DNA from 3 places in the Paenibacillus sp. FSL F4-0243 genome. Region 2 is predicted to be linked to each of the others. Evidence: riboswitches for the same ligand, from Rfam matches in the RefSeq annotation. Region 2 holds a riboswitch; each other region holds the start of a gene.
The links. A riboswitch is a leader RNA that binds a small molecule or an ion and turns the genes downstream of it on or off. The one in region 2 is predicted to bind cyclic di-AMP.
Positions count from the first base shown of each region.

Region 1: linked by a shared signal. The riboswitch ahead of NSS87_RS26330 (alpha/beta hydrolase) and the one ahead of NSS87_RS00540 (C40 family peptidase) in region 2 are both predicted to bind cyclic di-AMP.
Region 3: linked by a shared signal. The riboswitch ahead of NSS87_RS25880 (TrkH family potassium uptake protein) and the one ahead of NSS87_RS00540 (C40 family peptidase) in region 2 are both predicted to bind cyclic di-AMP.

Region 1 is NZ_CP150151.1:5,932,659-5,942,878, reverse strand. Features, by position in the region: gene NSS87_RS26350 (glycoside hydrolase family 43 protein) at 1-572, shown strand, start outside; gene NSS87_RS26345 (endo-1,4-beta-xylanase) at 618-1,637, shown strand; gene NSS87_RS26340 (Nif3-like dinuclear metal center hexameric protein) at 1,749-2,543, shown strand; gene NSS87_RS26335 (hypothetical protein) at 2,628-2,801, shown strand; cyclic di-AMP (ydaO/yuaA leader) riboswitch at 3,023-3,207, shown strand; gene NSS87_RS26330 (alpha/beta hydrolase) at 3,314-4,123, shown strand; gene selD (selenide, water dikinase SelD) at 4,280-5,338, shown strand; gene mnmH (tRNA 2-selenouridine(34) synthase MnmH) at 5,396-6,433, shown strand; gene NSS87_RS26315 (cysteine desulfurase family protein) at 6,485-7,597, shown strand; gene NSS87_RS26310 (exosporium glycoprotein BclB-related protein) at 7,779-9,710, opposite strand; gene NSS87_RS26305 (AraC family transcriptional regulator) at 9,950-10,220, opposite strand, start outside.
Region 2 is NZ_CP150151.1:106,100-116,319, forward strand. Features, by position in the region: gene tadA (tRNA adenosine(34) deaminase TadA) at 1-118, opposite strand, end outside; gene NSS87_RS00500 (sensor histidine kinase) at 561-2,888, shown strand; gene rluF (23S rRNA pseudouridine(2604) synthase RluF) at 2,878-3,579, shown strand; gene motB (flagellar motor protein MotB) at 3,679-4,497, opposite strand; gene motA (flagellar motor stator protein MotA) at 4,481-5,284, opposite strand; gene NSS87_RS00520 (hypothetical protein) at 5,491-5,784, shown strand; gene NSS87_RS00525 (4a-hydroxytetrahydrobiopterin dehydratase) at 6,013-6,300, shown strand; gene NSS87_RS00530 (cytochrome c) at 6,392-6,748, opposite strand; gene NSS87_RS00535 (GNAT family N-acetyltransferase) at 6,876-7,361, opposite strand; gene NSS87_RS00540 (C40 family peptidase) at 7,617-8,108, opposite strand; cyclic di-AMP (ydaO/yuaA leader) riboswitch at 8,114-8,255, opposite strand; gene NSS87_RS00545 (C40 family peptidase) at 8,615-9,043, opposite strand; cyclic di-AMP (ydaO/yuaA leader) riboswitch at 9,097-9,235, opposite strand; gene NSS87_RS00550 (hypothetical protein) at 9,450-10,220, opposite strand, start outside.
Region 3 is NZ_CP150151.1:5,821,996-5,832,215, forward strand. Features, by position in the region: gene sdhA (succinate dehydrogenase flavoprotein subunit) at 51-1,793, opposite strand; gene NSS87_RS25865 (succinate dehydrogenase cytochrome b558 subunit) at 1,862-2,527, opposite strand; gene NSS87_RS25870 (LysR family transcriptional regulator) at 2,929-3,831, shown strand; gene NSS87_RS25875 (TrkA family potassium uptake protein) at 3,904-4,572, opposite strand; gene NSS87_RS25880 (TrkH family potassium uptake protein) at 4,586-5,881, opposite strand; cyclic di-AMP (ydaO/yuaA leader) riboswitch at 6,018-6,197, opposite strand; gene NSS87_RS25885 (CPBP family intramembrane glutamic endopeptidase) at 6,512-8,197, shown strand; gene uvrC (excinuclease ABC subunit UvrC) at 8,304-10,220, opposite strand, start outside.

The DNA of each region.
Region 1 (10,220 bases), 1.1 Mb from region 2:
TATTGCCGTTGGGATTATCCTTTCTGCGGAATCCGGCAGAGGGAAGCTGGTCACTAAGCCAACGTCCGGGTTTTCTAGCTCTTCGAGGGCAATCGAAAGACCTTAATGAAGTGGGTCAGGTAGCCTTTATAGGCAGAAGACAGCAGCATACTTCAGCTGAATGGAGTACATTACTGGATTTTAACCCTACCGTGGACGGTGAAGAGGCTGGACTCTGTGCTAGATTGGACGAGAATGCACATTATGAAATTGCACTATCGCAAAGAAATGGACATAGAGTGATTACAGCTTATTTAACTGTTGATGGAACAACACATGTGGCTGCAGAGATTCCAACGATTGCTGGATGTTTATATCTGAAAATTCGGGCGGAGCTAACGGAATACACTTTACTTTATTCTTTGGATGGTCAGGAATGGATCGAGCTATCTAGGGCTCTAGCCTATCCATTATCCCCTCAAGCTGTCAAAGGAAACGGATTTACCGGTGTTCTTGTTGGCCTATATGCGACAGGTCATGGCAAAGTGGCTGAGGTACCTGCCTACTTTGATTGGTTCGATTATCGTTCATAATATTTCGAATACGGAATATAGATACGTTTGTTAGGAGGGAGATTGTTGAGACCAGCTAGTGATTTTACAGAGCCTGCACTAAAGACGGTATTCGCAGAGGATTTTAAGATTGGCGCAGCCGTTAACCCCTTAACGATCCAATCGCAGGAGCATTTGCTTGCTTATCATTTCAACAGTATTACCGCTGAGAACGAGATGAAATTTGAAAGTCTGCATCCACTTGAGGACACTTATAACTTTAGGGCAGCAGACCAGCTGGTTGCCTTCGCCAGGGAACATCATATGGCGATGCGCGGACATACCTTGATTTGGCACAACCAGACAACGGACTGGCTGTTTGAGGATAAGGGCGGAGGACCTGTAAGCAAAGAGATTCTGCTTGCACGAGTCAAATCACATATTCAGACCGTTGTAGGACGTTATAAGGATGATATTTATGCTTGGGATGTTGTCAATGAAGTTATAGCCGATGAAGGAGAAGAGCTTCTTCGCCATTCGAAGTGGCTCGACATTGTTGGCTCGGATTTTATCGCCAAAGCGTTTGAATTCGCCAATGAAGCTGACCCTAAGGCATTATTATTCTACAATGACTATAACGAATCCCATCCATTAAAGCGTGACAAAATCTATAAACTGGTGAAGTCGCTATTGGAACAAGGCGTGCCGATCCATGGCGTCGGATTGCAGGCACACTGGAATTTATACGATCCTAGTCTGGATGATATTCGTGCAGCGATCGAAAAATATGCATCGTTAGGACTTCAGCTCCAACTGACAGAGCTGGATGTATCCATGTTCCGTTTCGATGATAGACGAATGGACTTAAAGACAGTATCTGCTGAGCTGCTCGAGCTTCAAGCAGATCGATATGAAGCGATGTTCGCACTGCTGAGAGAATACCGGGACGTGATTAGTTCGGTTACGTTCTGGGGAGCAGCGGATGACTATACCTGGCTGGATGATTTCCCTGTTCGTGGGCGGAAGAACTGGCCGTTCCTATTCGATGAAGGGCATAAGCCGAAGCCAGCTTTCTATCAAATTATCACCTCTGCCACGAAATCATAGAGTGGGCAAGCTGCTCAAATAATGAACTGTGAACCCGTCCTTATATCGATTAAGGGTGGGTTATTTATACGTTGATAGATTAGTAGAATAGATCTCAAAGGGCGGATTAAAGTGAACGTGACAATTAGAAGGATTCTGGAAGATTTAATAGGAGCCATGGAACAGATAGATGGGACTGTGGATACTCTTAAGCCGGGGAATCCGGAAATGGTGATTACAGGGATGGTTACGGCATTTTGCGCTACGCAATATGTTGTGGAACGAACGATTGCTATGAACGCCAATTTGTTGATCACACATGAAGGTGTGTTTTACAGTCATCATGAGACGAACAAGTGGTTAGAGGATGACCCTGTATATCGCGCGAAACGGAGTTTGATTGAGCGTTCTGAACTGGCTATATTTCGTTATCATGATTATTGGCATCGGCATCAACCGGATGGGATCATGGTGGGCTTGCTACGAGAGCTTGAATGGTCAGCCTATGTGGTTGAGCAGCAATCCACTGCTACAATCCTATCGATTCCAGCTATGACGGTAAGTGAAGCGGCGCAGTATATAAAAAGAAAGCTAGGTATCTCCTATTTACGTGCTGCCGGAGACGTATACCAGATATGCAGACATGTGGGGATATTAGTAGGTTACAGAGGAGGTGGGACGATGGCTATTCCTCTTTTTAATCAGCACAATCTTGATTTAATTATTGCTGGCGAGGGCCCCGAATGGGAAACTCCAGAATATGTGAGGGATGCTGTCCACCAAGGCAGATCAAAAGCGCTGATTATGTTAGGTCATGCGGAAAGTGAAGCTCCAGGAATGAAATATTTAGCTGAAGTTCTGGCACAGAAATACCCAATGATTCCTACTTATTTTATTGCTGAACAACCGGTCTATCAGCTGGTTTAATTCGTATAAACCGAAATGAAGAATAAATTTGCATATTATGGAGAAAATGATTGGAAACCAGGTCACTGAGAAAGGAGTGTTTCAATGGAAATTCCTTTGGAGGCTGATGAAGTGTTAAGTCGTATCAAAAAGCTTCAAACCGATGGAAGCTCGATCAGCAAAAAACAAGTGAAGCAAAGCGATCCTGATCTTATGAGAAGTGCGCTGTTCTTTTTTCCGAGCTGGGAGCATGCATTGAAAAACGCCGATCTGTTGTAGCCATATGATTGTATAACGAAGCCGAGTGGTTCAGGGATTGATCTCTGATGGCCGCTCGGCTTTTTTTAGATATATTGAGTAAACAAGAGCAAAAGAAAGAGAAAACGAAGTGTATGCTCAATATGAAATGAAAAGCATGGCTTTCAACATTATTTTGCCCACGGCTCAACTTTACAAGAAACCTTACACGGAGTATGATTCATCACATAACTGACAATTACATAAGAAGTCCGCTTAATTTCCGTTAAGGAAAGCGGGGGAACCAACAACTGGGAACCAGTGTAACAATCGGTACTAGTTATGGGGTGAATCCTGTTCCAGGTGCATAAATGCATCCATGCAGGTAGGGCAACTCTCACTGCCCGAATCCGACAGCTAACCTCGTAAGCGTATGGAGAGAGGATGAATGGCGTATTTGATGATGAATAGCCACAGAGAATCCCTCTGTGGTTTTTTGCTGCGTTAAAAAGCAGATATAGTTGTAGAACCTATCTATGAAAGAGGTGTTAACTTTGCCTATTGCTAAACTGAATGGAACTTCGCTCTATTACGAAATCAATGGAACAGGGGCTCCGGTTGTGTTTATCCATGGACATGGATTAACACATAGTATGTTCAAGCCACAATTGGAGTATTTTTCTGATAAATATAAAGTGATTCTGTGTGATTTACGGGGGAATGGCAAATCAGGTGAATTACTGCAGGCCCCAAACGAGATTATTGAAACCCAATGTCTAGATATAATTATGCTATTGAATGATTTGGGTATTCGTGAGGCTGTTTTTGTTGGGAGTGCCTATGGGGGGCTCGTCGTTCAGCATATTGCGAAACAATATCCAGAGCGAGTAAAAGCGATTGTTGTCGCGGATAGCTTTTGTAGAAGTCAGGCGTCAACGATAATCGGTAAAATCCAGCTTATGGCTGCTTATTGTAGCTGGTTAATGTATTACGCTCCAAGTGAGCTTGTACTGCCTTCGATTCGTATGATGTACCGGGAACGCTGGAATCTGGCTTATAACGAGATTAGAAGAGGACTTCTCGATAAACGTCCACGGGAATTGTATCGGCAAAGGCTGGCTACGAGCCATGTGGATTACACTAGATGCTTAAAGTCTTTTAAGCGTCCCGCCTTATGTATTGTAGGTGACTTTAGTGAATTTGGAGTTAATTGTATGAAGGATATGGTGTCTCAGCTGCCACATGCTCAGTTAGTGATTATCCCTAACGCATTAGATCCTAGTAATCTGTGTCAGCCGGAGAAATTTAATGCTATACTTCAGCGGTTTTTGGAGAAACAGCAGGAAACTCAGCAGATTAGTTAATCTTAATGGTAAGTGAGAAATGAGAGGCGTCCCATAGCCGGGGAGTATGTACTGGCTACGGGGCGTTCTTCTGTATGTCTGTATTTTGTACAATGCTGTCTACTGATGTAAGATTAAAGTTATTCGATACTAACTATCTAAAGGAGCTGAGTCATGATGTCTCAAGCCGAAACCATAAAATTGACCTCATTATCTTCAAAAGGGGGCTGCGGCTGCAAAATCGGTCCCGCCGATCTCATGCAGGTTATTCGCAGTCTACCACCAACCGTTCCTAATCCGGATCTACTTGTGGGTCTGGATACCAGTGATGACGCTGGGGTATATCGATTAAGTGATGATCTGGCGTTAGTGCAAACTGTTGATTTTTTCACGCCGATCGTGGACGACCCTTATTCCTTTGGGCAAATTGCAGCAGCTAATGCGTTAAGTGATATTTATGCTATGGGCGGTAAGCCGCTTACGGTGCTTAATATTGTGGCCTTCCCTATTTCTGTTCTGGACAAAAGCATTCTCGGTGACATTTTGCGCGGTGCAGCAGATAAAGTGCAGGAAGCAGGAGCAACGCTTGTGGGCGGACATTCCATCGACGATAAAGAGCCTAAATTTGGATTGGCCGTTACGGGCCTTGTGCATCCGGACAAAGTAAGAACGAATGCAGGTGCGCAGGTAGGAGACAAGCTGATTTTGACCAAACCTATCGGTGTGGGCATCTTAACGACTTCTATTAAAAAGGATCAGCTATCCCCAGAAGAAACTACACGCCTTACGACAGTCATGTCTACACTGAATAAAAAAGCGGCTGAAATCATGGAGCCCTATGATGTACATGCTTGTACAGATGTTACCGGATTCGGGTTGCTTGGACATGCCTCGGAAATGGCAAAGGGGAGCAACCACGGACTGATTATTCGTCAAGGCGATGTACCGATGCTGCCAAGAGTAAGAGAGCTCGCGGAGCAGGGCTTTGTTCCAGGCGGCACTAAGAATAACTTTGCCCATTTGGAGGGCAGTATTCTTTATCCGGAAGAGATGGACCAATTAAGCCGCTATATTCTGTGTGATGCTGTGACTTCCGGTGGATTGCTGATCTCTGTTGCTCCTGAACAAAGTGAGGATTTGCTAAAAGAGTTAGTAGATGCAGGTGTAGAAGCAGCATTGATCGGAGAGGTAACGGAAGAACATCCGGGTCAGATTGCAGTTATAGCTGCGCAATAACGCTGGAGTTCAGCTTAGAGGCGACCTAAGAAGTTAGCCACCAGAGGAGAGAGCGCATTGTTTCAGGATATTACATTGGAAGAACTAAGAGTGTTAAAGAATAAGAAGCAGATCACCGTTATCGACGTTCGATCTCCTTCTGAATATAAAGATGCAACGCTGCCGGATAGCTTGAATATTCCCTTTTTTGACGATGAGGAACGGGCTGAAGTAGGTACGTTGTATAAACAGACAAGTGTGCAGGCTGCGAAAGAACGCGGTTTGGAGATTGCTGCTGCGAAGCTACCTACCTTTGTCAAAGAATTTGCTGCGATTCAAGGGGACAAGGCTGTATTCTGCTGGAGGGGAGGTATGCGCAGCCGTACAACTGCGACCGTACTTTCTTTAATGGATATTCACGCTTACCGATTGATTGGCGGCTATAAAGCTTACCGTAAATGGGTACTCGATGAACTGGAGTCCTATGAATTCAAGGCGAAGCCTTATGTCATTCATGGAAATACGGGTACAGGTAAAACAAACCTGCTGCACCGCCTGAAGGCACAGAGCTATCCTGTTTTGGATTTGGAAGGAATGGCAGGTCACCGCGGTTCTATCTTTGGCGAGATCGGACTTCATGCAAACAATCAAAAAACGTTCGATAGTCTTCTTATGGAGGAATTAATTAAGCTTGGGGATGCTCCTTATGTACTGTTTGAAGCGGAGAGCAAAAAGATTGGGAAGGTCGTAATGCCCCCATTCATGGCCGAGCAGAAAGAGATCGGAACACAGATTTGGATTGAGATGCCACTACAAGCCAGAGTGCAGCAAATCCTTGAGGATTATCGACCAGAAGAATATAAAGAACAGTGCATTTCAGCATTTCGAAGTATCAAATCGCGAATTCATATCCCCATTGCGGCGGAAATCGAGCGGTGCTTGCAAGCTGATATGTTCGGAGAGGCTGTTGCGCTGCTGTTAGAATACTACTATGATCCTAAATACGATTATACGTCTACTCAGTATGAAGGCATTGAGAGAGTTACCTTTAAGGTGAACAATTTGGATGAGGCTGAGGCTGCGGTGATCTCTTTTTTAAGTAATCAGAAGGTATAAGCTTTAGGTATCGTAAAGTATGAGGGGTTTAGAGGAGGCTCGGCTTAACAAATGATCTATTTAGACTATAACGCTACAACACCTGTAGATAAGGAAGTAGCAGAGGTTATGATTCCTTATCTTTATGGTCATTTTGGCAATCCTTCAAGCAGTCATTCTTTGGGACAAGAAGCTAAAGTCGGAATCGAGCGAGCAAGAACACAGGTGGCTAATTTCCTGAATTGTACGCCGGGTGAGGTGCTTTTTACAAGCGGGGGCAGCGAGTCGAATAATACAGTCATCAAGGGCGTCGCCCAAACGTATCGACATAAAGGCAATCACATTATTGTGTCTGCTGTGGAGCATCCTGCGGTAATTAAACCGTGTCAGTATCTGGAGCAGTTGGGCTACACGATTACTTATATACCTGTTGACGCGTATGGAATGGTGCAGGTAGATGATGTGAAAAATCAGCTTACAGACCAAACTATACTAGTCTCCATTATGCACTCTAACAACGAAACGGGCACGATTCAGCCGATCAAAGAAATAGCTGAGGTCTGCCATGAACGGGGTGTCCTTGTACATACCGATGCTTCGCAGTCCGCTGGAAAAGTAGAGCTTGATGTGGCTGAGTTAGGGGTGGATTTTCTAACGCTGGCAGGCCATAAATTATATGCGCCAAAAGGGATTGGAGCATTGTACATCCGAGAGGGCATTCACATCGAGCCATTAATTCACGGAGCGGGTCATGAGCAGGGGAGACGTGCCGGAACGGAAAACACCCCTTATATTATTGGATTAGGAAAAGCCTGTGAGCTTGCTTCGGACTCTCCATCCAGAGAGCGTGTGAAAGAAGTAGCGGATTATTTCTACGATAGATTGCAGAAGGCATTTGGCGACAGAATTCACCTGAATGGTCATAGGCATAAGCGATTGCCCAACACGCTTAACGTTAGTTTTCTTGGAGCGGTGGGTCACGAAGTGATTGCTTCGCTGGAAGATGTGGCTGCCTCAACAGGCTCAGCTTGTCATTCTGGAGAAACATTGATGTCACCTGTTCTAAAGGCAATGAATGTCTCAGCAAGTATTGGGCAGGGAGCGGTTCGTTTTAGTGTGGGACGGTATACGACTAAAGCGGAGATCGATGAGGTTATCGATAAGCTGAAAGAGTATTTGTTGTGAGTAGACTGCCCCATTTTTGCTCAATAGCGTCTTTCCGGTCCGAAAATTCCCCTTTGAGGCGATAAATGAACCAATAGCGGCATTTGAGTCGGAAGATCAAGAAATTTTAATCGAATATTATAACAAAAGCATCTGTCACTCCTATAGTAGGGAGGGAAGATGCTTTTGTTTGTGTTAGTGATTATACGATGGTAAAGCCTGCACTTGCATAACCAGTGACTGTATTTACAAGGTTTAAACCTGTAGCAGTAGCTGAAAATACCATAAGAAGGCGAGTCTGTGGTGTTACAGTAAAATTGATGCCATTTGTAATTCCGCTGACAAAAGTTCCTAGATTAATTGTGCCTGTGATAGTTGGCAGAGGGACTAAGGCCCCAGGAACAGGTGTGAATGTATTATTTGGTAAAGTAGATTGGAATAATTGTGCCGTCACATTTACGGAAGTACCAAGAAGTGATAAAGCTACAGTATTACTGAAGTATGCAGCAATAGATGTTATCACTCCTGAACGAGGAACGGACATTGCAAAGTTGATAAGAGGTCCAAGAACAGTACCTGTCAAATCTATGTTTCCACCAACAAGAGAAATGCCTGTGGCTGAACTTCCGAAGCCTATAAGGCTTGTTGTTCCCACCAAACCACCTAAAATCGTGGTCATAATAATTGGTCCACCAGATGCCAGTGGAATGATTGCGCCATCACCGGTAGCCCCAGTAACTCCTGTAACTCCGGTAACCCCCGTAGCTCCAGCAAGCCCGGCAGTACCCGTAGCCCCCGTAGCTCCAGCAAGCCCGGCAGTACCCGTAGCCCCCGTAGCTCCAGCAAGCCCGGCAGTACCCGTAGCCCCCGTCGGACCAGCAAGCCCGGCAGTACCCGTAGCCCCCGTCGGACCAGCAAGCCCGGCAGTACCCGTAGCCCCCGTCGGACCAGCAAGCCCGGCAGTACCCGTCGCACCAGTCGGCCCCGCAAGCCCGGCAGTACCCGTAGCCCCTGTTGGTCCAGCAAGCCCGGCAGTACCCGTAGCCCCTGTCGGCCCCGCAAGCCCGGCGGTGCCTGTAGCACCCGTCGGCCCCGCAAGCCCGGCAGTACCCGTCGCACCAGTCGGCCCCGCAAGCCCGGCGATGCCTGTAGCCCCTGTCGGACCAGCAAGCCCGGCGATGCCTGTAACCCCTGTCGGACCAGCAAGCCCAGCAGTACCCGTAGCCCCTGTCGGTCCAGTTGCCCCTGCTCCAGGTCCTGTCGGTCCCTGTATTCCTTGCGCGCCTTGAGGACCCTGAGGTCCTTGGAGTCCTTGGAGTCCTTGAAGTCCTTGAAGCCCTTGAAGCCCTTGAGGACCTTGAGGCCCCTGAGGTCCTGGTGCTCCTTGAGGTCCTTGCGCTCCAGTCGCGCCTGTCGCTCCACCAGCAATTAGTAAATAATCTGACGAACTACCTGGTGTTCCTTTGGGTCCGGCAACAGTAGCTATATAAGTGCTGCCATTAAAGGTTACTACTTGACCCGCTGGATACAATGGGCTTTGTGCCGGATTAAAGACTACAATACCTTGCAGCCCTGCACCAGTGGCTCCTTGAGGTCCTTGAGGCCCTTGAGGTCCTTGAGGCCCTTGAGTTCCTTGAGTTCCTTGGGGTCCCTGAGGACCTTGTGGCCCCGTCGCACCCTTAATAGGTAAGCCGAGCGCTTGTGAAATAGAAGCTTGAATATGTCTGATTTGAATTACCAACTGATCTTTGCAATGAGAGTCAATCTTCGTGGCGAGGATAAAAGATAATAACTCGGCTAACAGCTGTTGAAGATTAGTACCCACGCTCACGACGGAGAAGGGACTGACCTCAGTAGATACAATAGTTATTTCTACTACAGAAAGAAGCTCCGTTCTAAAAGGGCTGCATATCCTAGCCTCATGCAAGAATTCCATGAGCTCTCTTAACACTCTTTGAAGATTGGAAATATGAAGTGTAGTGGGATTCGTAAGTGCGGGAGGTACCACTGTAGCAAGCTCTGTGACTATTTTTAATAGTGCAGCACACTCTCTTTTTCTGACAGGACTGCTTATTCTTCCTTGTTTGTTTAGGATAGCGTCACCTTTGAATGGTCTATGATAATGATCTGACATCCTTCTGTATCTCCTCCTTGAGCTTCTCCTTTTCATACCTTTAAAAATTGGGAACCTGCCCAATCAGCATATTCAGAGAAGCTGAAGTTGTTACAGTAATCGCTCTGGAAGTCGATACACATGAACCTACATTAAAAAGGCAAGCCACCGCTAATACAGTAGCCTGCCTTTTTTTGATAGAGTAGTTTAGTAGTGTTATTGATCTGTACTCCGTTCGCATTCTCACTCAGCCTTCAGTTTTATGAACGAGTATTAGAACGCCTGTATTCCATCGGCGTGATGCTGAAGTTGCGTTTGAACATCCGATGGAGATAAGAACTGCTCGTGAAACCGGTCATTTCAGCAATATCCGATACGGACAGATCGCTCTCTTTCAAGAGGCGACATACTTCCTGCATTCGTACATCCATGATGACATCCACAATAGCTGTCATTGTTTGCTGCTTATAAAGACGGCTGACATATATAGGTGACAGGTTAAGCTCATCAGCAATCTGGTTCAGGCTCAGG
Region 2 (10,220 bases):
GTCCGATAATTTCACCATGCCGTACGATGACCGCCCCAATGGGAACCTCCCCTAATGCTTCGGCCTTGCGGGCTTCTGCTATCGCCTGCCTCATCCAGTGTTCATGAACCGCTCGCATATCATCTAGCGATTCACCTGCTTTAATATTCAAGATCATCTTCCCTTCCTTTATATCCATTGTACAACGAACAAATATTCGTTCTTAACAAAATGTGCATAACTCTGTGGATAACCGCCTACTTATGCACATTTTTGTACACATCGTTTTATAATAAAATGTTTATATGTGCATAAGCTGTGGATGGTTTCTTGAAATATAAGAAAGTATAAGTTTCACGCTATACTTTGTCCTTATATTTCGCGCTTAAACGCTTCCCGTCCGTATAAGGACGCCGAAGGCATTTACACTTGTATATTGTAGAGAAAGACCTTTTGAATTTCAATATTTCTTGAATTGGAACGCTTCATTGAAATGTCTTTTCAAATGTGAGGGCAAAAGGTATGATGTTTATTGTAGGCCCCGCAAGGATTTACCAGTGGATAAGAGGTGAACAAACAGTTTGTCCATAAAGACAAAACTATCTGCTATTATTTTTGGGGCGGTGTTGCTAATTTTAGCACTGAACCTGACATTTAACCTTTATGCCGCCCAAAATAATCTACGGAATGAAAGCATTAATAATATGCAACTAACCGCTATGCAAATGGCCGTTTCTGTAGAACAAAGTAACTATAGCTCTAACTATGTAGAATATCAAATTGCGCATAATTTAAGGATGGCAGCTATCTTTGCCTCCGAAGAGCTGGACCCCGACTATAGGAATGTGACGAATGAAGAACTTAAGGCCCTAACTTCCAAGGTGGGCGTGTCTAATATTTCAATTCTGGTAAAGACTGATAACGATATTGTAATAGCGAGGTCTTCGGTGCCTAGTGATATTGGGGTGTCCACAAAGGACTGGGGGTACTGGTATCTGGCCTTTTTGGAGTTGTTCGATAATCAGGAGGTATCCGTGGGTCAGGGGCAGGCCATGGACCATTTTTGGTCAGGCCCTTTTGATTATTCAACCTACAATCTCGATTTCATTGAAAAGTGGGGATATTACCATGATGAAGAGAGCAACTACATCATAAATCCTGTTATTCTCAATACTGCAGCCAGCGACTATGTCAAGATTACCAATCCCGATCAAATCGCAGCGCAGACTAAAGAAGCTAATCCAGGGATCTTAGAACTCACAGGATTTAACCCGGTAACATTTGGTTCAGCAAGTATGAAGGCTGACGGAACTGACACATTGAATAAGAATCTTGGTAACCGTCCCATTAAGTACGGCACCTATACTTATGGTAATGTGGAGCAGGATAGAACAGCGATGCTATTGGCTCAGGAGAAGCAGAAGCCGGTTACACTGGAGACGAAAGTGCTTGGAAAAAGAGTGCTCAAAAGCTTCATTCCTATCCAATCTCCTGGACTGAAAGCTTATGTGATTGGAGTCGTTTTGGATTACTCCGTGATTTCATCTGTGGTTCATGAACAATTAATTAATAATCTGACAACTTCACTGTTATTACTTACATTATTCTTGTTATGTAGTTACATACTGTCTGGATTTGTTACTCGTCCTATTCAGGCGATACTTGCCAAAGTCAACGATGTAGCCAAAGGGAAATTCGAGCCTCCACTTAAGGTAACTAGCCGGGATGAGTTAGGGCAATTGGCACTACGAATCAACGCTATGACGGCTCATCTCATGCAGCGCACTAATCGACTCAAACAGACACTGGAAGAGAACCGAGCAGTTAAGGAGCATTTGGAATCGGTTATTAATGGAACCTCTGATGCGATACATACGATCGATATGGACGGCCGAATTACTAGTACGAACAGAGCCTTCGAAGAGCTGTATGGATGGAGTGCCAAAGAGGTGCTAGGGAATAAGCCTTACCTTGTGCCTGCGACAGCGCTTAAGCAGGAGGAAGAGCGGCTTGATGCGTTAAAGAGTGGTGCGGTTCTACCACCAATTGAAACCGTAAGACTTAAACGTGATGGAACAATTGTTGAAGTGAGTGTTAGTACCTCAGTGATTCGTGATGAAGACGGGTATCCGCATTCCTTTATTCACGTCTCACGTGATATGACGGAACGTAACCGAATGGAGGAACTGCTTAGACGCTCTGAGAAGCTGACTACAGTTGGCCAATTAGCCGCGGGAGTAGCTCATGAGATTCGTAATCCTCTTACGACGCTAAAAGGATTTCTGCAGCTTCAACAAGAAAAGCAGATTTTGGTTCCCCTCCATATTGAACTGATGTTGTCCGAGCTCGAGCGGATTAATCTGATCGTAAGTGAATTTTTGATTTTGGCTAAGCCTCAAGCTGTTCATTTCCAGGAAAAAGATGTGCGGGATATCCTTGGTGATGTGGTTTCTCTATTAGACAGTCAAGCTCATTTGTTTGGAATTCAGTTTAGTGCGACATTCTCTGAATATCCATCCACCGTACATTGTGAAGTGAACCAGCTAAAGCAGGTGTTTATTAACATCGTCAAAAATGCTATTGAAGCTATGCCTGATGGTGGTGTAATTTCAATGGAGTTAAGAAATACCTTGGATTCTGTCTTCATTCTTATTTCAGATCAAGGCGAAGGAATTCCTAAGGATATGCTGCCTAAGCTGGGTGAGCCCTTCTTCACCAATAAGGAGTCGGGAACAGGCTTAGGGCTAATGATTAGCCAACGTATTATTCAGGCTCATAAGGGTCATTTGGAAATACAAAGTGAAGTGGGTCAAGGGACAACTGTTATGATCAAGCTGCCTGCAGCTGGTACGGATAGCCCTTGGCTTAATATTAAGGATGAACGGAGTGAAGGACAACGTGAGAATTAATAAATTCATCAGTGAGACAGGGTACTGTTCACGCCGTGAAGCAGATAAGCTGGTGGAAGGTGGTAGAGTTACGATCAACGGACAACCTGCTGTGCTTGGCAGTCAGGCCGTTCCAGGCGATGATGTGAGAATAGATGGTGTTGCGCTTGAATCATCAAGCCAGACGGTTTACATTGCGTTAAACAAGCCAGTGGGTATCACTTCAACTACAGAGCAGCATATTAAGGGGAATATTGTTGATTTTGTAGGTCATCATGAGCGAATCTTCCCGATTGGGCGACTCGATAAGGATTCAGAAGGATTGATTCTGCTTACCAACGATGGGGACATCGTTAACAAGATTTTACGGTCCGAAGGTCGGCATGAAAAAGAGTATGTTGTTACTGTAGACAGACCGATTACGCCATCATTTATTACCGGCATGTCCAGCGGCGTAAAGATATTAGGTGAGAAGACGCTACCTTGTGAGGTCACTCGTATTACAGAGCGTGTATTCCGTATTATTTTGACGGAAGGTAAGAATCGTCAGATCCGCCGTATGTGCAGCGCTTTTGGCTACGAGGTTAGAAAGCTTCAACGCATTCGGATTATGAATATTCGTCTAGGGGCATTACAAACAGGAGAATGGCGTGAGCTGTCTGCTGAAGAGAAGCAAGAACTTGGAGCTACACTGAACTACGAACTTCTATAACCTAGAAGAGTCTTTATTTGAATACAATGTATCAAAAAAGAGCTGTTCCATCGGTCTAAGACCTTTGGACAGCTCTTTATGCTTGTAAAAGGATAACCATTATTCATCGGAAGGAGCAATACCTGAGAACTCTTTGGTTTCTTGATATTTACGAATAATGGATACTTCAACCCGGCGGTTCTTACTTCGTCCAACAGCTGTAGTATTTTCAGAAATGGGGTGGTATTCCCCGTATCCAATCGCACTAAATTTCCGTGGATTCAGGTTCGTATTTGTTAGCAAAATCTTCATGAACTGAAGGGCGCGATCGGCGCTCAGGTCCCAGTTGGAAGAATAGTCGCTATTAGAGATAGGGATGTTATCGGTATGTCCTTGCACGACTACATCATAATCCGGGAATTGCTGCAGCATAGTTGAGATGGACTTTGCTAATTGCCGAGAATCATCTTTAACTACTGCCTGTCCGGATGCGAACAACGCGTTATCACTTATCGTAATCATAAGTTGGGATTGATTGAGCTTAGTACTGAGTAGATCGGTAAGGCCGTTCTTACTGATATATTGATCAAACTGCTTTTTAAGCTTCTCTAAATCCTCTTGCTCCTTTTGCCGCAGCTTAGCCATTTCTGTTTGTTCATTTTTCTTGGTTACTGATTTATCCATTTGATCATTTTTTCCTAAATCCTCTTGACTCTTAGATGGCATTGCCGCCCGTTCTTCAAGAACACCTGTACCGCCATTAAGAGCGGAACTGAAGGCTTGACTCATCTCTTCGAATTTTTTGGCATCCGTTGCACTCATAGAATACATTACGATGAACAAGGCTACCAGAAGGGTCATAAGATCAGAATAAGGCAGTAGCCACGATTCATCGGCGTGTTCTTCATGCTCTTCGTGTCGTCTAGTCTTTTTGCTCACCCGATCCACTCTCCTTCTCATCATTTAACTTAGCTCGTTCCGAAGGTGTCAGGAAGACAGCAAGCTTCTGATTGATGGCAATAGTGGATACACCGGATTGTATGGACAAAAGACCTTCGACCATCATCATTCGAACTTCAATTTCACGTTTGGAAAGTCGTTTTAGCTTATTGGCAATAGGATGCCATAATACGTAACCTGTAAAGATACCGAGTAGTGTTGCGATGAAGGCAGCCCCGATTGCTGCAGCCAATTTGTTCATATCACTCATATCAGCCAGAGCGGCTATAAGTCCGATAACGGCCCCGAGTACGCCAAGTGTAGGAGCATACATACCTGCTTGTGAGAAAATGAGTGCGCCTGCTTTATGTCTATCCTCTGTGGCGTGGATGTCCTCCATGAGAACATCGCGGACAAAATCCTGATCATTTCCATCAATAATCATCCGCATGCCATTTCTGAGGAAGTTATCTTCTATTTCATCGACTTTCGACTCAAGAGCCAGCAGACCTTCACGCCGTGTAATAGAAGCCCACTCCATGAACATAGTAATTAATTCGGATTTACTGATTAATTTCTTTTTGACAAAAATCATTTTAAACAGACTTGGAATCTTCTTGACCTCCGAGAACGGAAAGGCCATAAAGATGGAAGCTGCCGTACCCACTAAGATAATAACGTAAGCAGCAGGTGTGGCTAAAGCGTGAAGAGGAGCGTGCTTGAGGATCATACCCCAAATAACTGCAACTAGACCAAAAATTAAACCAAGTATTGTTGAAATTTCCATTATGCACCTCGTCCATGAGATTATAAGATGTGTTCCGACAAAGCCGCGTATATCATCCTTGAAACAGCGGCAAGGCACTCTGTTCGAAACCGAATAACGTATATTCTTATTTATCGACATCATTCCGTTTTTTGTGAAGTCATTTTTTCGGCTATAATGGATAAGGTAAGTAATTATTCATCTGTGGAGAAAACGGAGTGATACATGTGGGTGTAAAGCATGGTAGAGATTACGGTGAAATCCTAACGGATTTGACTGAGGCTGTCGGAAGAATTTCCGATGGGTACTTATTTTTTGAAATGGATCCGGAAGAGTGGCAAGAATTGCCGCAGGAATCCAAGATGGAGGTATGGGAGGCACTGGCTGAGGATCTTTTCTTCGCGCTGGGTAATGAACCTATGATTGAGGTGGGGAGCGGCGTTATCATCTACGATAAGGACACGCACCGCATTAATATTTTAGTCGGAGAAGAGGATTTAGCCTCTGTTGTTTTGATTTAAGAAGAGGGGGCGGCGGGGCGTAATTTGCCCGTAGTTAGTAGCCCGTGTTAAAATTGGTGTAGCCGAGTTATAATCGCTGGGATTCTTGAATACATTTAATCGAAAATATTGCCTTTATCCTGGCACATCCCTTGGACCTCAGAAGCTAAGGGATGTTTTGTTTAACGAATATGACGAGTAAAGGGACCTGCGGATTTTACTGCAATTTTTAGTAAGGGAGGAAACGAATTGTTATTTACGGAAGAAGAACTGCGTGAGCAGATCAGCAAGCTGGAAGGTTGGAAGCTGGAAGAGAATACCATGGTGCGAAAATATATGTTCAGCCAATATATGAAGGGTATTGCTTTCGTTGATGAAGTAGCCACCATTTCAGAAGCCTTTGATCACCATCCACATATTACGATTGATTATAAGACAGTGACTTTACGACTGAAATCAAATGAGGAAGACGGTATTACAGCTCTAGATATTCGAGAGGCACATGAATTTAATGAAGCCTTTGAGAAAAATCGTTAGTGTCACCCAAACTCATAAATAAACGCCCGTGCGCAGATAGTGAACTATCTTCTGGCACGGGCGTTTTTAGTTGCTTAGGTAGTAGTTACTGTTACTTTTTCTCTGAGAGCCAGAGGGCGACGTTTGCAATCTCCTCAGGGGCTAGCTTTTCTTTAAAGGAAGGCATTTGACCGCGTCCTTTAGTGACTATACTGTAGATTTCTTCAGCATCATGCTGACCGCCTTCATTTTGAAGACTGGGTCCAACTCCACCTTGAAGCTGATCGCCGTGACAGGTGATACAGCTGGCTTTCACGGTTGCTTCGGCCTTTGCCGCATCCAATTGGACTTCCGGCATCGTCGGCTTATTCTGTTCAGCTACCTCTTCTTTACCTGGAAGTGTAAACATAAGTACTACCGCAAAGGCACAGGCGGCAAAAAACAAACCGCTCATGATCCATTTCTGCATCCCAGTTCGTCCCTTCTATGTAAGCTGCTCCCTACATTATAGCTCAAGGTGAAGCGTTATCATAGGGTTTGTGACAAAAAAATGAACGATAATGCCATCAAATCATTGAAAAATATGGAATTTAATATTATTTATCATAGACCATGCAATAAAAAGGTTTGTTTCCTGTGGGGGTTAGGCGTTCATACGTATCGGTAATCGTAAATCCACACTTTTGGTAAGTTCGGATCGCCCGCTGGTTCCAGGTCAATACCTCTAGATCAATCTCACGCTCAGGATAACGAAACAAGGCTGCTTGCACAATTGCATCCATGAATATTTTTCCTAGACCTTGACCGCATAGATCAGGGCGCATACCAATCCCCAAGCGAACAACACCTTCCATTGGAAACAACTGCGCGAATCCACACAAAATCCCTTGCCCATTTAGTATGGAAACATATTGCTCATTCCGTAGCTGAGGGTCACCGAACTCGATTCCAAGAGCCTGCATTTGCTCCCACGGCATCCAGCCGTAAATATTATAAGGGGCAGTGTAATCCCAGTTGCAAATCTCTTCCGCGTGACTGGTCTCCATAGGCGCTACATGAAAAGTAACAGAGGGATTTATCATAAGGTCAAGGACCTCCTTTCACGGGGGGACTTTAAATGTCTTATATTTCTAGCTTTAAATACTTATGGTCCTTATAAGGACATCGAAGGCGTTTATGCTTGTAACTAATTATATACAAAAAAAGGCATGGTCGACTCAGAAATTTATGAGGATTATTGTTTTACAAATTCTGAGAGGGGTAAATACTAAATAAGACAAAAAACAAGCTCCTCCCCAAGAATCAACATCTTGGAAAAGAGCCTATGTACGATTTACTTATTGAACATCATCATTATCTTCTGTCTCAGAAGCAACAGAATGATAAGCATCTGTGCTCATAATTCGTTTAGCACCGATGTAGCGTTTCACGTAGTAGCTATCACTCAGGGAGCTAATCGTTACACCGCGTGAGGAAGATGCGTGTGCAAACTTGCCTTCACCGACATAAATACCGACATGGGAGACACCCTTACCACTTGTATTGAAGAATACAAGATCTCCAGATCTTAAATCATCTTGGGAGATAGCAGTACCCATTTGATACTGGGAACCTGATTGGTGTGGTAGATTTATACCAATTTTATCAAATACATACATTGTAAATCCGGAGCAATCAAATCCATTTGTGGAGATGCCGCCGGATACGTACTTAGTTCCGATGGTCTTGTCGATCACTTTATCCATTTTGGAATCCGCGAAAGCGCTTCCTGCTCCGATGGTGAAAATAATGGAAAAGCTAAGTACTGCTGCTGCTAGCTTCTTCTTCAAAAGTTTATACCCCTTCCGGATGCCTACGAGGTTAGCTTAAGGGTTCGGTTGAAGGTCCCCTATGACCCCTCTAAAAATGGAGGTCAATTCACCCAAAGTTGGTTCCCCCGTTTTCCTAATAGTTAGGAAACTCGGCTGATACTGTTGATTAGGAATAGCTTGTAATCAATACATGACAAAACCTTTGTAAATAACAACTTAATGATTACAAAAATGTTACTAAAATCTTACTGCAGTTATTGTAACAAACAGAGTGCCGCTTGGCAATCGTTTTTAACATAATCATGCAGAAAAATTCGTTTTTTTAAAGACAAAATGCATATGTAAGCGATAATATTAAACTAATTTTTATATTTATTGAAATTTTTATCAAATAAAAGTGTTTAAAGTCCGTTCAAGAGGTGTAAAGAATATAATAAGGCAAAAGAAAACCTGGATTCGATTAAGTCAATAATCAAACCCAGGTCTATATAATGTAATTGTGAGGTTATAGTTGTGGGGAAGTATTAATCGTAGGCTATAGCTTGATATGAGGAAGTACTCATTACTCTTTTAGCACCAACGTAGCGATTGGCCCAGTAGGATTGGCTAAGTGAAGTGATGGTCACGCCATATGAAGATGATGATTGTGCGAATTTTCCGTTTCCAACATAAATGCCGACATGGGATACGCCGTTGCCCAATGTGTTAAAGAAAACTAGGTCACCTGAACGTAATTTACTTTTAGCTACAGGAGTTCCGACATTATATTGAGCTTTTGAAGTACGGGGCAAAGAAAGACCCACCTTCTTGAATACATACGTAGTAAATCCAGAACAGTCAAACCCGGCAGTGCTAGTGCCTCCGGTTTTATAGGCAACTCCAATTGTCTTTGAAATAACACTGTCCATCTTAGAATCTGCAAAGGCACTTCCTCCACCAATAGAGAACGCCATCACAAGTCCTAGCGCCGCAGCGACGCATGCTTTTCTTAAATTCTTCAAAAAAATTGTACCCCTTCCAATGCCTGTGAGGTTAGCTTAAGGATTCGGTAGAAGGTTCCCCTATGATCACTGCAAAGCGAGATCAATTCACCCAAAATATGGTTCCCCCACTTCCCGGTGCAAGGAATTCGGCGTTTTATGCACCAGATAGTGACTTATCGACATGACTACGACAAATACATGAAGTTATGTAGAAATCGTTTCAAATGATTACAAACTTGTTACCAATGGAACAGGACTTATTGTAACAAAGTCTTTACGATTTTGCAAATCCTCATAATTTGTCTATAACGCGAAAGAGTCCCAGCTCCTGATTCAGGAACCGGGACTCTTATATTATGTTCTGTAATGCTTCAAATTATTGTGGAAATGCTTTACTGTGCCATAGATGATATTGAGCTGAAATTCCCCACATTTTGAAGAGTGTTGAGGGCAGTGATGAAAGTTGACGAATAAGAAGTGCTGGTAGGCCAGGACAGAAGATACCCGTTATTCCGCACACTAGCAAAAGGATCAGGCCTGCTGCACCAAGTATGATTGAAATTCCTATTGCCGGAATCAGCGACTTCAAGCAAATGAATAAGGAGGAGAACATCCCCGTGCCGCTGGTATACCCAAACTGCATATATAGAAGGAACAGGCGCACGATAAAGATGTATATAAGCCATGCCAATACGTATGGAACTAGATGAAGTAACAAAGAGTAGTTCAGAAAGGAGGACAAGAATAGCCCGTACATTTTTGGAGCAAGCCAGTATAACGGAAGTAGAGCCAGCGCCCATTCGATTAGACTGAAGATAAACACTGGAAATCCATAAAGCTTCATACCTGGAAAAAAGAACAGGCCACGCTCTCCTTTTCGCTCCTGATGGAGTTCATGCAGTAATCCTGCCCTTATGAAGGGGGAGAGTAGCAGTCGTAAGACAACAAGCCCTAGGAACATCCATAACCAAGTACGTATCGCAGGATCTGTGTTCAAGTTGAACTGCCCTTCGACATAATAGAGTAGTCTGCCCATTCCGCTGCCTCCAGCGTCTTTATCTGGATAACGCAGTAGAATTGGAACGATAGCAGACCGGATGAAGCCGTACATAAAGTAGCCCCAGAGCAGTCGGTAGATGAAGAGCAG
Region 3 (10,220 bases), 1.2 Mb from region 2:
ATTTTATTTCATTAAGCTTGCCTCGCAAGCTGTTTCACTGCTGGGAAAGATTAATCCTTCGAATAATCACGGACCCGTGGAGGGATCAGTGAGACATCGACTTCGTCGTAAGAGATTTGCGGACCGTCCGCAGTCCAAGCTGCTTTTGTGGTCTTCAAGAATTCCTCATCATTACGATCCGGGAATTCCGGTTTGTAATGAGCGCCGCGGCTCTCATTGCGCATAAGCGCTCCCAGTGTCATCGCTTCGGACAGCTCCAGCATGTTCCACAGCTGACGGGTGAATGCCACACCTTGGTTATTCCAGCGTGACGTATCGTTCATATTGATATTGCGATAGCGTTCTTTAAGCTCTTTGATTTTGCCAATGGTCGCTTCCAGCTTCGGATTGTGCCGTACAACCGTCATATTGGCGGTCATCCATTCGCCCAGTTCCTTGTGAATCACATAAGCATTCTCTGTACCTGACATCGCTAGCAGAGACTCATATTTGTCCGTCTGCTTTTTGTGGAAGCTATCATATACAGAAGAAGAGATATCTTGTGACGATTTCTTCAGACCTTTGATGTATTCAACAGCCTTTGGTCCAGCAACCATACCGCCGTAAATGGCAGATACCAGAGAGTTAGCGCCTAGACGATTCGCTCCATGATATTGATATTCACATTCGCCTGCCGCAAACAGACCAGGAATGTTTGTCATTTGGTTGTAATCAACCCACATACCGCCCATGGAATAGTGCACAGCCGGGAAGATTTTCATCGGTATTTTACGAGGGTCATCCCCCATGAACTTTTCGTAAATTTCAATAATCCCGCCAAGCTTCACGTCCAGCTCTTTCGGGTCCTTGTGAGAGAGGTCCAAATACACCATGTTCTCACCGTTAATACCCAGCCCTTGATCCACACACACATTAAAAATCTCACGTGTAGCAATATCGCGCGGCACCAAGTTACCGTAGGCTGGATATTTCTCTTCAAGGAAATACCACGGCTTTCCATCTTTATAAGTCCAGATGCGGCCGCCTTCACCACGTGCTGATTCCGACATTAAGCGGAGCTTGTCATCTCCCGGAATAGCCGTTGGGTGAATCTGGATAAATTCTCCGTTGGCATAATGTACGCCCTGTTGGTACACTGCACTTGCTGCTGTACCCGTATTAATTACGGAGTTCGTTGTTTTACCAAAAATAATACCCGGCCCGCCGCTAGCCAAAATAACAGCGTCTGCAGGAAAAGTCTCAATCTCCATCGTCTTGAGATTCTGGGCACTTATGCCGCGGCATACGCCTTCGTCGTCGATGATGGCCGAGAGGAACTCCCAGTTCTCACGTTTCGTTACAAGACCTTCGGACTCCCAGCGGCGCACCTGCTCATCCAGCGCATACAAAAGCTGTTGGCCTGTCGTTGCGCCAGCAAATGCAGTGCGGTGACGCTTCGTTCCGCCGAAACGACGGAAGTCGAGTAATCCCTCAGGTGTACGGTTGAACATTACGCCCATCCGGTCCATAAGGTGGATGATACCCGGTGCCGCTTCACACATCGCCTTGACCGGTGGCTGATTCGCCAGAAAGTCACCGCCGTAAACGGTATCGTCGAAGTGCTCCCAAGGAGAGTCGCCCTCCCCTTTCGTATTTACCGCGCCGTTAATGCCGCCTTGCGCACAAACGGAGTGTGATCTTTTTACAGGCACTAATGAGAATAATTGAACATGCGCACCGGACTCCGCCGCCTTGATGGTAGCCATCAGGCCGGCCAGACCGCCACCCACGATAATGATATTTGCTGTTGCCATGATAGTTCACTCCCTTTATTGAAAATATCAGAAAGGATTCTGGAATCTAGTCCTGAGAGGATAATTACTTAGATGAAAGTCTTTATGGACTGAGCTATGGAAGCTGCCGTTTGAAATTCAGCATCACGGAAAGTGACTAGCGAAATGAGGAACATAAACGTTACAAGAACAAATATACCGAGACAAAGGTAAGAGGATACCCGCTGTGAACGAGGTCCTACCGTGATTCCCCAACTGATCAAGAAAGACCATAGGCCGTTTGAGAAGTGAAAGCATGCTGCAACGATACCGATAATGTACAGTGTCAACATCAGTGGTTGAGTCACGATATCATGCATCAGACCGCCCAGCTCTTCATGCTCTACACTACCAACTGCCACCTGAACCCGGGTTTGGAACAAATGCCAGACTATAAAGATAAAGGTAATAATTCCTGTAATACGTTGCAGCGTATAACGCCAGTTTCTTTCAATGTTGAAACGGTTCAAGTTCGGCTTGGATTGATAGGCAATATACAGTCCATATACGCCATGGTACAGCAGAGGTAGCCATATACCGAACAATTCCAGGAAGAAGACAAGCGGCAGGCTGTTCAGCCATATCACGCTGTCAGTGAAACCGGAAGCGCCACCCTCTACAGCCGCAAAATTCGTCATCATGTGCTCAATGAAGAAAGCTCCAAGCGGGATAACGCCTAGCAAGGAATGAATCTTTCTGGAATAAAATCCTTTCATACAAAGTAACCCCTTTCCGATTAAAACAGCGTTTTCATTATTGTGTATTCACCGCCGGAACTACTTTTGACACAGGATAACGTAGACTATGTCATGACAAAACGTCTATATTTACCGCTATCCTTGGTTTCCCGGACTTTGTTTTCTTTTTCACAAAATGTGAATATCTTGTGTCACTTTTCATGTTACTCCTTTTTCCCTTATAAGGGAATTGCAATCTAATTATTAAACGTTATACAATAAACGCATAAGAATAGATTTTATATGATAATAATTCTCATTTAGAGAAACAACATTTTCCGACAAATCTTTTATTTCCTTATGGAGCAAGAAGTATTGTCTTCATGGCTATGAATTTCGTCACTACTGTTTATAGATTGCACTACGAGAGGAACATAAATATGTTTGACGATTTAGATGTTTTTGCAGCGGTTGTGGAGCACTCCAGCTTGAATCGGGCCTCCCGCCAGCTCAATCTGTCCCAACCTGCCCTATCTCGTAAAATCTCCAAGCTGGAAGAACGGCTGGGTGTCGCGCTATTTAATCGTTATGGCAAGCGACTGGAGTTAACCGAGGTTGGGCGTCTTACTTATTCCTACGCACTTGAACAACGGCAGCAGCGCTCTAAATTTCTGGAGGCTTTGTCTAAATACAAAGAAGGCGAGCCTAAGCTCGTCACCTTAGGGGCGTCACTTACCTCACTGCAGACTACTCTGCCTCCACTAGTTAACGCATATATGGAGAAATACCCAACTGCGGAGCTGAAGCTAATCACAGGCCGAACACATGAAATTGTCTCCTCTGTCAGTGAAGGAAAGTCAGATATAGGTCTGATCGCTTCCTCTATTCAAGAACCTGGACTGCGCTGTATTTCTCTGTTTGAGGATCAACTTCGACTGGTTGTTTCTGAGCATCATCCTCTGAATCAATCTGCCAAGCTAACCATGGATGATCTGTCCCGACTGCCTATGATCCTTTTCTCCAAAGGCACCTGGTACCGCCGTCTAACAGATGATCTGTTCCAGCGCTGTGGAATTGATCCAGACGTTCGGATGGAGATTGACTCCTTCGAAGCCATCGTGCGGCTGCTGCCGACAGTCAATGTGGCAGCGTTACTGCCCAAGTCTTATCTGCGTCCGCAGCTGTTAAACGGCGGTGGGCTGGTCTCTCTGCATATTAAGGAGCTGGAGCAGACTCAGCGAACTACCTGTCTGATTTACCGTGACGATGGAAGCCTGAGCACAGCGGCCCGTAGCCTCGTGCAGGTCACAGAAGAGATGTTTCTGACGGAACGAGAGAAATAGTACATACCTCTGAGTGCAACCTTAATTAAAAAAAGCCCTCCGTCCCATGTAAAGGACGGAGGGCTTATCTATTTAATCTTGGTTTACAACTTCATCCTCAAATCGATCAATACTTTCATTAGAACCAATGAGTACCATAACGTCGCCCTCACTCAAATGATCATGTGCCGTTGGAGCCACTATAATTCCACTTTCCCGGTTCAGGGCAACAATACTGCAGCCATATTTCGCTCTTGTATTTAAATCTGACAAGCTTTTCCCGTTCATGCAAGACGGAACGGTCAGCTCGACGATTTTATAATCCTTGGACAGTTCAATATAATCCAGCAAATTGGGTGTCACGAGCTGATGTGCTACACGAATGCCCATATCCCGCTCCGGAAAAATAACCCGGTCCACGCCCAGCCTGGACAACGCACGACCATGAAGGATCGAGATCGCCTTGGCTACTACTTGCTTGACTCCAATCTCTTTTAACAAAATCGCCGCCAGAATACTTCGTTCCATATTGTCGCCAATCGCTACAATCCCACAGTCAAAGTTCCGTACGCCGAGCGAGCGCATAATTCCTTCATCTGTAGCATCAGCCACTACCGCATGCGTCAGGTGATCGCTCATTTCCTCCACACGCTCCTCATGGTGATCAATGCCGAGCACCTCGTAGCCCATTTCCATCAGCTCAAGTGCAAGGCTTGAGCCAAAGCGGCCTAAACCGATTACTACAAATTGCTGTGCTTTCATTTCGGATTAACTCCTATCCAATAATTATTTTACCTTCTGGGTGCTTATACAATGGTTTACCCTGTTTAGGTCCAAGCGCATACACTAATGTTAATGGACCTAACCGACCTGCAAACATGGTCAGACAGATCAGAATCTTGCCGAAGATAGACAGTTCAGGTGTCAGCCCCATGGTTAGTCCCACCGTGGCAAAAGCTGAGGTCGTCTCAAATAATATCGCTAAGAAATTACTATCCTCTGTTGTGGACAGTAACATCGACACCGTGAGGACCAATAGCAAAGCGAGTAATGTTAACGTCAACGCTTTATAGATACGCTCCTGCGCCAATCGGTAACGGAACAGTACAACATCTTCACGTCCGCGCAGCATCGCGATTACTGCACCAATCATAATCGTAAAGGTTGTAGTCTTGACCCCGCCACCTGTTGATCCTGGAGATGCACCAATAAACATAAGAATAACCATAAAGAACTGTGAGGCTTGCCGCAGTCCGGCAATATCCACCGTATTGGCGCCAGCGGTTCGGGGCGATACCGACTGAAAGAATGCCGATAATATTTTTCCGCCGAAATTTAAATTCCCCAGTGTGCGCTGATTCGTAAATTCAAATATAAAAATAACTAAAGCGCCGATAAGAATAAGCCCTGCAGTGGTGGAGAGTACAACTTTGCTATGCAAAGATAATTTACGTTTGACACGAAACTCCACCAGATCCGACATGACAATAAAACCAATACCGCCAGAGACAATCAGAAACATCACCACGATGTTCACTAGCGGGTCATATACATAATCGGTTAAACTCCGGAAATCCCCGAAAATATCAAATCCAGCATTATTAAACATAGACACCGCATGAAATATTCCAAAATAAACGGCCTTGCCCAGTGGCATATCAAACGCCCAGCGTAAGGACAGAAGCACCGCTGCACAGCCTTCGATGACCAAAGAATAAATAAGTACTCTCCGGATCAGTCGAACAATCCCCTCCATAGAGCCTTGGTTCATTGCTTCCTGAAGGATCAGTCTATCCCGCAAGGAAATTTTGCGTTTCATCATCATGGCAAATAAGGTCGCCATTGTCATAAACCCTAAGCCACCAACCTGGATAAGCACCATAATTACGGTTTTCCCAAAAATGGTGAATGTCGTCCCGGTGTCCAGCACCACAAGTCCTGTCACACAGGTGGCCGATGTTGCAGTAAACAACGCATCAATAAAACTAACAGCATTCCCGCTGGTACTCGAAATGGGAAGCATTAGCAGCAAGGCTCCAATCAGAATGATCGATGCAAAACCAAGCACCATAATCTGAGGCGGAGAGAGCTTCAGGAACTTTGATTCAGAAACCCTGCGAAACTGTGAAGCCACTACGCTCACCCTCTTATCAAAATTTAAAGAATTCCAACAAAAAAAGCACTGGAAAACCAATGCTACCCTTGGTTCCTGCAGTAAATTAGCCTACGAGGTTAGCTGACGGATTCGGACTGTGCAGGCTGCCCTATTCGTTCCTAGAACGAAATTCACCCCTGATGAATAAAGATAACGCCTATGGCGTATACTCATCTTTTCATTACTTCTTATGGTTCCCCCGTTTTCACCTGAAATTCGGCTATATACAATTGCATACAAATTATATATGTTATTTCGATAAATCACAAAGACACTATTAATGGTGATTCATATGAAAAATGCGGTTTGGAGAGGATGTACCACTAAGAGTGCCTTTTCTCATCACTTTTCCGTGTTTTCCCTGCAATTGCATCGATTTTCATGAAAAATGAAGAAATAATCACCTTAAATTCATGGTATATATTCAGCTACCTATTCTATAATATCTCTATTACCCATAAAAAGAATATACGATGATTTTTGTAACTATCATGGCACTAATACTATAATGGAACATAACATTGTCAGTTTACAAGGAGGCGTTACATGAATCCCGTTGGCCAGCCCTTACAGCAACGTGCCCTCTCCAAGAGGCTCATCATCTCGGGCATTATCGGTCTTATTCTATTTATTATGTTTCAGATTGCTCCCTCGGTGCTAAATAGCCCTGCCGGGGAAGATACTACTGTCATCAGCAAGGCGGAAGCCCGCGACAAAGCCATATCATTCGCAGAACAAAAGCTGAACTACACCAAAGCACCAACTGATCAGTGGAATGTACTGTACGATACGGACTCTTCCTTTTATGGTTATATGTCCCGCGAGAAGCTTTTGGAGGACTATACAAAAAAGAAATTGGATCAACGATATCCTTTTGACATTTTCCGTGTAACACTTAGTCCTTCAGCGGAACAAGAGCCACTAATCTCCGTTGACCTCAATATGTATACTGGTGCAGTTGTCGCTTTCACACAAGGAGCAGAAGGATCAGGTACCGGATTACCAAACAATGTATCCACCAGTGCAAAAGAAGAGGACAAGGGTACTACCTTATCACTTGCACAAAAAGAAAATCTTGCCCGTCCCTGGCTTCAGGAATGGGATGTAAATCCCGCCAAGCTGCAAATTGAATCGAATACGGGAAACTACGGGCTCGTGTATACAGATCGTTCCGTTCAGATCGGCGAATCCTTATTACACTATTATTTCGATTTCACTGGCGAACAGGTATCCAGCTTTAAAGCAGGATTCACCGCTCCAGCCTGGCATACCTCCTATGTAAAGGACCAGACCTCTCTCGCGGAAAAGTTTACTTTATTCGGCTATGGTTTGCCTACTTTAGCTTTAGGAATTCTGGCACTCATCTACAGCATACTTAGAAGAGAACATACCTCCTTTAAGCGTGGAATATTCCTAAGCTCAGCTTATTTTGTAATCATGATGATCAGCACCTATAATATGCTCCCTGAATCCTCAGGCGAAGGACTCGAGGCTCAGATAACTTCCGTCATAATGTTCATCATTTATGCCTTATATAGCCTCCTAATGTCCTCCCTGCTCTATTTTTCTTTAGTTGGAGGGGACGGCCTATGGAAAAAAGAAGAGGGGATGAACCCATGGCCTCGTGCTAAAGAGCCTGGCTATGGAAAATATGTTCTGGACAGTATCCGGGCTGGATACGTCTGGGCATTCGTGCTGCTAGGGGTGCAGACCCTTATGTTCATCGTATTATCATTTACCTTGCAGAACTGGTCCACTACTGACGCTACTCAATCTCCTTACAACATGAGATATGCTTGGCTGCTGCCCATCGTTGCATGGCTCGCTGGTTTATCCGAGGAAGCCATTTATCGTTTTTTCGGAATTCCTATGTTGAAAAAAGTATTCCGAAGCACGTTCATTGCTTGCCTGATCACCACGCTGGTTTGGGCGTTTGGCCATACGCTGTATCCGATCTACCCCATCAGTTCCCGTCCTATTGAGCTGACCGTGATTGGTTTGCTCTTTAGCTATATTTTCCTTCGTTACGGATTTATTGCCGTCATGTTCAGTCACGTCGTGTTTGACAGCATTCTGATGGGCGCTACGCTGATCTTTATGAAGGAAAGCGTGAATGTAGGGGCTGGTATCTTCGCGATTATCATGCCGTTCATAGTCGCCTACATCGTCTATCGGTTTAATCCACCGCAGAAATCAGAACCTAAGCCGGTTGAACCTACATCTGTAATTTAAAGAAGTAACGGGTGGATAACCTATAATAAAAAAAGGTGTCACAGCAGAAAACTGCTGTGACACCTTTTTTATATTTACGTATACATCATTCCAGTATTTCGAATGCCTATGTCGCTGGCTCTTCATCCTTGAGCACCTCAAGAATTTGACTAGCCAGCTTTTCGCCTATAGAAAGTGATTTAAAATCTTCTATGGAGGCTTCTTTAATTTTCTTTAACGATCCGAAATGCTTAAGCAGCGCCTTGCGCCGCTTCTCGCCTATACCTGGTATGGAGTCCAGTTTAGAAGTAACCATGGACTTTCCACGTTGTTCACGGTGGAAGGTGATGGCGAATCTATGCACCTCATCCTGAATCCGTTGCAACAGATAAAATTCCTGACTATCCCGAGCCAAAGCGACAGGTTCTGGCGGATCTCCAACCAAAAGCTGAGCCGTCTTATGCTTATCATCCTTGACGAGACCACAGACCGGAATGAATAACCCCAGCTCGTTCTCCAGAATATCAATAGCTGAGGATATCTGCCCTTTACCACCATCGACTACGATAAGATCTGGTATCGGCAGGTTCTCTTTCAGCACCCGTTCATACCGCCGCCGGATGACCTCGCGCATCGTTCCATAATCATCCGCACCCACCACCGTACGAACCTTATATTTACGATACTCTTTTCGTGCGGGCTTGCCATCAATGAAGACAACCATCGCAGAAACCGGATTAGTCCCTTGAATATTCGAGTTATCGAACGCCTCGATCCGGCTTAAGCGTTCGAGCCCCAAGCTCTCGCCTAAGCTCATTGCAGCACCAGAGGTACGTACTTCATCTCGTTCAATAAGCCGGAACTTCTCATCGATTGCGACTGTAGCATTTTGGCAGGCCATACCGACCATCTGCTTCTTGAGGCCACGCTGTGGCACTAGCACTTTGGTGCCGAGCCACTCCTGTAGAATAGAGGCGCCACCTGCAGCATCAACGACACCTGCTGCTGATGCTTCCGCAGCGGCCATTTCACGGGCCTCAACTTCTTCAGGCGATTCGGGGGTATCTTCCCCCTTTTGTAGATCTTCTTCGGCTGGAGCAGCAATGACAATCGCCGGTTTAGCTTCTTTATCAACCACTGCTTCCTCGTCAAGCACATCCGGCAGAAGAATCTCCTGCGGCAGAGCAGGATTATCACTGTAATACTGCGTCACATAAGACATAAAGTCACTGTAGGCTTCCCCATAGAACGGAAAGACAGAGGAGTGACGCTGAATCATCTTCCCTTGTCTCATGTACAGAATCTGTACACACATCCATCCCTTGTCTACCGCATAACCAAATACGTCACGATCCTTAGTATCTGTGGTGTTAATCTTTTGTTTCTCCATCAATGCATCAATATGGATAATCTGATCCCGCAGTTCCTTCGCCCGTTCAAAATATAATTCCTCAGCAGCTTCCTGCATCTTCTGCTGTAGATCCTTCTTAACCGCATCATGACCTCCGCTCAGAAAAGCAGCGATATCTTGCGTAATCTGCTCATACTCGGACTTCTGCACTTCCTTCTCACACGGTGCCAAGCATTGGCCCATGTGATAGTAAAGACAGACTTCCTTTGGCATTACGCCACATTTACGGAGCGGATACATACGATCGAGGAGCTTTTTCGTTTGCTGTGCAGCATAACCATTAGGATAAGGGCCGAAATATTTTGCTTTATCTTTAATCACCCGGCGTGTGACTTCAAGCCGAGGGTGAGTTTCATTCGTTATTTTGATATAAGGAAATGTCTTATCGTCCTTCAGAAGTACGTTATAACGCGGCATATGCTTCTTAATCAGATTGCACTCGAGAATGAGCGCTTCCATGTTACTGGACGTAACAATATATTCGAAATCAGCAATGTTAGCGACAAGCCGCTGAGTTTTACCATTATGACTGCCTGTAAAATAAGAGCGAACCCGGTTCTTAAGCACCTTCGCCTTACCCACATAAATAATGGTGCCTTCTTCATTCTTCATCAGATAGCACCCGGGCAGGTC